Regions from separate parts of the Streptomyces sp. NPDC004134 genome, predicted to be linked through region 1. Evidence: riboswitches for the same ligand, from Rfam matches in the RefSeq annotation. Region 1 holds a riboswitch; each other region holds the start of a gene.
The links. A riboswitch is a leader RNA that binds a small molecule or an ion and turns the genes downstream of it on or off. The one in region 1 is predicted to bind cobalamin.
Positions count from the first base shown of each region.

Region 2: it holds a riboswitch for cobalamin, as region 1 does, so the genes downstream of both, ACFYVJ_RS30945 (ABC transporter substrate-binding protein) here and ACFYVJ_RS17975 (ribonucleoside-diphosphate reductase subunit alpha) in region 1, are expected to answer to the same signal.
Region 3: it holds a riboswitch for cobalamin, as region 1 does, so the genes downstream of both, metE (5-methyltetrahydropteroyltriglutamate--homocysteine S-methyltransferase) here and ACFYVJ_RS17975 (ribonucleoside-diphosphate reductase subunit alpha) in region 1, are expected to answer to the same signal.

Region 1 covers NZ_JBIAMS010000013.1:50,666-52,916, reverse strand. Annotated here, with positions in the region: gene ACFYVJ_RS17975 (ribonucleoside-diphosphate reductase subunit alpha) at 1-962, opposite strand, end outside; cobalamin riboswitch at 1,085-1,231, opposite strand; gene ACFYVJ_RS17970 (GNAT family N-acetyltransferase) at 1,290-1,808, opposite strand; gene ACFYVJ_RS17965 (YbdD/YjiX family protein) at 1,904-2,107, opposite strand; gene ACFYVJ_RS17960 (carbon starvation CstA family protein) at 2,104-2,251, opposite strand, start outside.
Region 2 covers NZ_JBIAMS010000033.1:10,154-12,404, forward strand. Annotated here, with positions in the region: gene ACFYVJ_RS30940 (FecCD family ABC transporter permease) at 1-289, opposite strand, end outside; gene ACFYVJ_RS30945 (ABC transporter substrate-binding protein) at 286-1,143, opposite strand; cobalamin riboswitch at 1,318-1,509, opposite strand; gene ACFYVJ_RS30950 (GNAT family N-acetyltransferase) at 1,604-2,026, shown strand; gene ACFYVJ_RS30955 (ArsR/SmtB family transcription factor) at 2,075-2,251, shown strand, end outside.
Region 3 covers NZ_JBIAMS010000005.1:4,546-6,796, reverse strand. Annotated here, with positions in the region: gene metE (5-methyltetrahydropteroyltriglutamate--homocysteine S-methyltransferase) at 1-925, opposite strand, end outside; cobalamin riboswitch at 1,131-1,287, opposite strand; gene ACFYVJ_RS08815 (ABC transporter ATP-binding protein) at 1,412-2,251, shown strand, end outside.

The DNA.
Region 1 (2,251 bases):
CAGGCGGCGCCCTTGCGCTTGCCGCCCTGGTTCACGGCGGCGACGGAGGCGTCCAGGGTGCGCAGGAAGGGGACGATGCCGTTGGAGTGGCCGTTGGTGCCGCGGATCAGCGAGCCGCGGGAGCGGACCCGGGTGAAGGGGATGCCGATGCCGCCGGAGTGCTTGGAGAGCCGGGCGACCTGGTGGTAGCGCTCGTAGATCGAGTCCAGCTCGTCGAGCGGGGAGTCCAGCAGGTAGCAGGACGACATCTGCGGGTGGCGGGTGCCGGAATTGAAGAGGGTGGGGGAGGAGGGCAGGTAGCCGAGGCGGCTCATCAGCCCGTACAGCTCCGCGACTTCGGCCACCGCGGCGTCGGAGTCGCCGGCGGCCAGCCCGCAGGCGACGCGCAGGAAGAAGTGCTGGGCGGTCTCGATGACGGCGCGCTCGGTGGGGTGGCGCAGCAGGTAGCGGGTGGAGACCGTACGCAGTCCGAAGTAGCCGAACAGGTCGTCGCGGCCCTCGGCGACGGCCTCGTCGACCAGGGCGTCGAGGCGGGCGGCGTGCCGCCGTACGAACGCGGCGGTGGCGTCGGCGACGATGCCCTCGCGGTGGCCCACGGCGATCGCGGCCGAGAAGCTCGTGGCGCCCTGGCCGGCGGCCTCCTCGGCGACGGCCCGGGTCAGCAGCCGGGCGGCCAGCTTCGAGTACTCCGGCTCCTCGGCGATGAGCGCCGCCGCGGCCGCGGTGGCCAGCTCCCGCAACTCCGCCTCGCGGGAGCCCGGGTGGGGGTGCCGCCCACGCGCGCCCTGCGCGCTCTGGGGGAGGCCGCGCAGCGCGTCGGCGGCGACCCTGGCGGGGTCGGTGGCGGGCAGGTCGGCGGTCAGCTCGGCGAGGGTGCGGGTGAGCGCGGCGGCCGGGCCGTCGCCGGCGCGGGGGGTGGCGGAGGCGGGCTCCGTGGGCGCGGCCGGTGGTGCGATCGTCAAGATGCTGCTCTCCCTCGTTCGGCGGGGCCGCGCGGGAGAGGCTGCGGTACGGGCGCAGGCGGGCATGCCGAATCCGTCGAGGCAACCCCGTGTGCGTCCGCGAGCCCAATCCACGAGACCCGGACGTCATCGATCGCTGCCGGAGGTTTTCGGGCTCACGACATACGGACCGCCGGCGCGTGGCAGGCATGCCCGTACATCGCTTACCGTTGCGGGACAGCTCCGGAGTTCCACCGGATTCCCCTGCGTCGGCAGCTAGGACGAGCATACATCTAGTAGCTCGTCAGGGGAGCACCCCTATATGTTGTGTCGCGTGTCGGTCGGGCGTCAGAGGTCCGCGACGAAGGCCCAGAGCGGCAGACCCGGCAGCGGCAGCCAGTCCCGCGCCGGGGTGCGGACGAACCCCAGCCGCTCGTACAGCCGGTGGGCCGTGGCCATGTCCGGGGTGCTGGACAGCACCACCCGGTCCGCGCCCAGCTCCCGGGAGCGGTCCAGACAGGCCCGTACGAGCGCCTCGCCCACGCCCCGGCCGCGCGCCTCGCGGGCCACCGCCAGCATCCGGAACTCGCCCTCGCCCGGGCCGCTCAGCTCCGCGAACGGCGACCCCGCCGTCACGAACGTCACACTGCCCAGCACGTCCCCGCCGACCGCGTGGGCGTCCCCCTCGACCGCGACCAGCACCTCGGCCCGCTCCGCCGCCGCCCGGCGGCGCACGTCCCGCAGCTCGTGCACATACTCGTCGTCCGCGCCGAACGTCAGCAGCCCGTCCGCCAGATACGCCTCGGCGACCAGCTCGCCCGCCCGCTCGTACTCCTCCGGCCGCACCGGCCGCACCGTGAAGTCCATGCCCCCGAGTCTGCCCTGCGCCACCGACAACGGGCCGCCGCCCCCGGAAGCCGGGGGCGGCGGCCCGTACACCTGCAGTCTCCGCCGTGCCGCGCTCAGCAGCAGCGGAAGCCCTTCCGCGGGTCGTCGCCCGCGTCCGTGCGCATCCGCTCGAACTCGCGCCGGGTGGGCACCTTCGCCTCGGGGTCGTGCCCGCGCAGGTGCTCGACGTAGCGCTCGTACGCCGTGTCGCCGATCACCTCGCGGACGTACCACCAGACCTTGCGCCCGGCCGAAGCCAGCGCCGCCGTCCCGGTCACGACCCGCCTCCGTCCCGCGCACCGCCGCCTGCGCCCGGTCCTGCGCCCGCCTTGAACCCGCCGCCGCTGCCCAGCCCGGCCGCGGCCAGCTCCTGCTTCTCCTCCTTGGTCGCGATCAGTTGCGCCGGTGCGACGTACGACGAC
Region 2 (2,251 bases), on a different contig from region 1:
GATTCCGTACGAGCGCCTGGAGCGCCATCCCGCACACCGCGAGCCCCGCCCCGACCGCCCCGGCGAGCAGCACGCGCGGGAGGCGCACGTCCCACACGATGGTCTCGCGCACGGGCGTCCAGCCGGGGTCCGCGAGGGCGGGGTGGAGGCGGTGCAGGAGGATGCCCCAGACCTGGCCGGCGGGGACGCGCACGGAGCCGAGGGCGACGGCGGCGGTGGCGGAGACCAGCAGCAGGCCGAGGAGGAGGACGAGCAGGGCGGGAAAGGGCAGCGCCCGGGCCCTCGTCACCGGAAGCGGTCCGGATGGAGCTGGCGGGCCAGCGAGTCGACGGCCTCCGGGACCCGGACGCCGAGGACGGTCGAGGACAGCGGGAGCACCGCGAAGCGCTCGTTCCGTATCGCCGGGACGTCCTTGAGCGCCGGATGGGAGAGCAGGAACCGCTTCTTGTCGGCGACGGACTGGTCGCCGTAGTCGTAGATGACGACCACGTCCGGTGCCCGGGCGGCGACCTGCTCGAACGACACGTCGCCGAAGGTCTTGCCGACGTCGGCGAAGACGTTGGCGCCGCCGGCCAGTTCGATGATCTCGTTGCCGATCCCGCCGCCGCCCGCGGTGAACGCGGTCTTGTCCCCGCTGTCGTAGACGAAGACCTCCGCCGCCTGTGCCCCGGCGACCGCCTCCCGCACGCCGTCGAGCGTCCCGTGCAGCCCGGCGAGCAGCTTCTCCGCCCGCCGCGGGACGCCGAACACCTCGGCGACGGTGCGTATCTCGCGGTCCATGAGGTCCACCGTCACCGGCGGGTCCGCACACTCCTCCAGGCTGAGGTAGGAGTCGATGCCGGCCCCGGCGAGCGCGTCGCGGCCGCGGCCCTCCTCGAAGGTGCTGGCGAACCCGCCGTAGACGAAGTCGGGTTCCGCGGCGAGGAGCGTCTCGTACGAGGGGTACTCGCCGGCGATCACCTCGATGCCGTCGTACGCCTCGCGGTAGGCGGGCAGGATCTCGTCGTCGAGATAGCCGGTGCCGACCATGGACTTCTCCAGCCCGAGGGCGAGCATGATCTCGGTGACGTGCTGGTTGAGGGTCACGGCCCGCTCGGGGGGCCGCTCGTAGACGGTCTCGACCCCGCAGTTGCCGACGGTCACGGGAAACCCGGGCGGCGACTCCCCCTCCGCCCGCCCGTCGTCCCGCGCGGGCCCCCCGCAGGCGGCGAGGAGCAACAGGGAAAGGGGAACGACCACACGCAGCGACCGCACCGGGCCGCGCAGCAGGGCACGCACGACGGCGCACGCTCCTCTCCGGGGAAATCCGCCCCAGATCCGCCGAGGAGGCGACGACGTGAGTCTCCTGGCTCTCGGTTCGCCGCCGGCCCCTGGCCTTCCCACCCCCGCGGGGGCAGTGGCCTGTTCGGAGCCGGCTCACCGATCACAGTGGCGGGACCGCACCGGATTCACACCGGCTTCCTCGTTCCGCCGTCGCCTTTGGAGGCGCCATCATCGCAGACGAACCCCCCTCCGGGGGAGGGCGCGTGACGTGCACGACAGGCACCCCGGAGCCACCCGCCGCCACCTGACCGGCGGGCGGCGGCCCGTTAAGGTGTAACGCATGGAATCGATGAGCGGCCCTTACGAGATACGGGCCGGGGTGCCCTCCGTCGCGGACTTCCGGCGGTTGCGGACCGGGGCCGGGCTGTCGGACAAGGCGGCCGAGGCGGCTGCCGCCGGGTTGCCGCACACCTGGTACGGGGTCGTCGTGTACCACCGCGGGGTGCCCGTGGGGATGGGGCGGGTCGTGGGGGACGGGGGGACCGTGTTCCAGGTGGTGGACATGTGCGTGCTGCCCGACCACCAGGGGCAGGGGCTCGGGAAGCAGATCATGGCGGCGCTCGTCGCCGAGCTGGACCGGCGGGCGCCCGCCACCGCGTACGTGTCGCTCGTCGCCGACGGGCCCGCGCGGTTCCTGTACGAGAAGTTCGGCTTCGCCGACGTCGCCGGGCACGGCTCCGTCGGCATGTACCGCGCGGGCTGAGCAGCCGCGACGCCCGCCCCGCGCCTCGTACGGCCATACGATAGGCGCATGCCGGAGCGCGACACCGCCCCCTCGCCCACCCCCGCCGTCCACCGTCACGAGTGGACCCCCGACCGGGAGCAGCTCGAAGCCGCGAGCACGGTGTTCTCGCTGCTCGCCGACGCGACGCGGCTGCACCTGCTGTGGCTGCTCGCCGAGGGCGAGGCCGACGTCACCGAGCTGGCC
Region 3 (2,251 bases), on a different contig from region 1:
ACACGTTGCGGCCGTCCACGACGCCCGCGACGAGCCGCTTGCCGGGCAGCCCGCCGACGGCGGCCAGCGCGTCGAGCTGGTCGGCGGCGGCGCCGGTGAAGTCCAGCGCCAGGCCCTCGACCGGCGCCTTGGCGAGCACGGGGAGGGCGTCGCCGAGGCGGCCGAAGTACGAGGCGACGAGGAGCGCGGGGCGGTCGGCGCGGGCGCCGAGGTCGCGGTAGGCGCGCTCGGCGGCGGCGAGTTCCGCGGGCGTACGGTCCTGGACGAGCGCCGGCTCGTCGAGCTGCACCCACGCGGCGCCGGCCGCGCGCAGATCGGCCAGCACCTCCGCGTACACCGGCAGCAGCCGGTCCAGCAGCGACAGCGGCTCGAAGTCCGCGGGCGCGCCGGGCGCGGGCTTGGCGAGCAGCAGGTACGTCACGGGCCCGACCAGCACGGGCCGCGCCGCGTCAGGACCGAGCGCCAGCGCCTCGGTCAACTCGGCCGTCTGCTTGGCCGCGTCGGCGGTGAAGACGGTGTCCGGGCCCAGCTCGGGGACGAGGTAGTGGTAGTTGGTGTCGAACCACTTCGTCATCTCCAGCGGCGCCGCGTCCTGCGTGCCGCGGGCCATGGCGAAGTAGCCGGCGAGCGGGTCGGCCGCGACGGCGGCGCGGTGGCGGCCGGGGATCGCGCCGACCATGACGGTGGTGTCGAGCACGTGGTCGTAGTACGAGAAGTCGCCGGTCGGCACCTCGTGGACGCCGGCGCCGGCCAGCTCCCGCCAGGTGGCGCGGCGCAGCTCCGCGGCGGTGGCGCGGAGTTCGCCGGCGGTGACCCGGCCCTTCCAGTAGCCCTCGACCGCCTTCTTCAGCTCCCGGTGGTGGCCCTGCCGGGGGTAGCCGTACACGGTCGCCCGTGCCGCCGCGGCTGCGGACTTCGCTGTCACGGAGATCTCCTTCGCGAGATGGATCCCTGAGATCCCGGGACCGGAAGGAGAGGGGGAGACAAACGCGAAGAAGGCAGCGCGGCGCGTGGCCGCCGGTCCTGCGCGGCGGATTTCCGCATGCCTGCCTGGTACGTCACGTGCGCCGACCCGCCCTCGAGGTCACCGGGATGTCCGCGCACGGAGGACCCGCGCACGGGCAGCGGGCAGGTCTTCGGACTCGCGGGCAGGTCCGTACGCGCACTCGCGCGCACGGGCGCCTAATGGCCGTCGCTTCCCGGATCCGCCGGATCCAGTGCGTATGACGGCGGTCGTTCCCGCTCACCGCTGCGGGGCAGTCCCGGATTCCCACCGGGTTCCCTCTTGCGACGCCACCGCCTGGCGGACGGGGCGAACCGGCTGCACGGGCCAGTGTAGGCCGCCCCTCCGGCAGCGGAACGGGCCGCCGCCCTTGACCCCGACGCAGGGTCAACCTCCGAGCATGGCGCCATGACCACGAGAACCCCCGCCGTCGAGGCCGCGGGACTGCGCAAGGCGTACGGCGGCCGCGAGGTCCTCGCCGGCGTCGGCCTCACCGTGCCCGCAGGCACCGTCTACGCCCTGCTCGGCCCCAACGGCGCCGGCAAGACCACCACCGTCCGCATCCTCACCACCCTCCTCGCCGCCGACGCCGGCACCGCGCGGGTCGCCGGCCACGACATCCGCCGCGCGCCCGCCCGGGTGCGCGCGGCGATCGGCGTCACCGGCCAGTTCTCCGCCGTCGACGGGCTGCTCACCGGCCGCGAGAACCTGCGCCTCATGGCCGACCTCGGTCACCTCGAACGCCACCGCGCCACCGCCGTCACCGCGGGGCTGCTCGCCCGCTTCGGCCTCGCCGACGCCGCCGACCGGCGGGCCGCGACGTACTCCGGCGGCATGAAGCGGCGGCTGGACCTGGCGATGACCCTGGTGCCGGGACCGCGGCTGATCTTCCTCGACGAGCCGACCACGGGACTCGACCCGCGCAGCCGCCGCGAGTTGTGGGACGTCGTCCGCGAACTCGTCGCCGAGGGCACCACCGTGTTCCTCACCACCCAGTACCTGGAGGAGGCGGACCGGCTCGCCGACCGCATCGGGGTGCTCGACGGCGGCCGGCTCGTCGCCGAGGGCACCGCGGCGGAGCTGAAGCGCCGCGTCACCGGCGGCCACGTCGAGCTGCACGCCGCCGACGCCGCGCGGGCGGCGGAGCTGGCGCGCCGGCTGCCCGGTGCGGTGGCCGACCCGGCGGCGCCGGCCGTCACCGTGCCGTACGACGGCAGCCTCGGCGCGCTGCGGCGGCTGCTGGCCGGG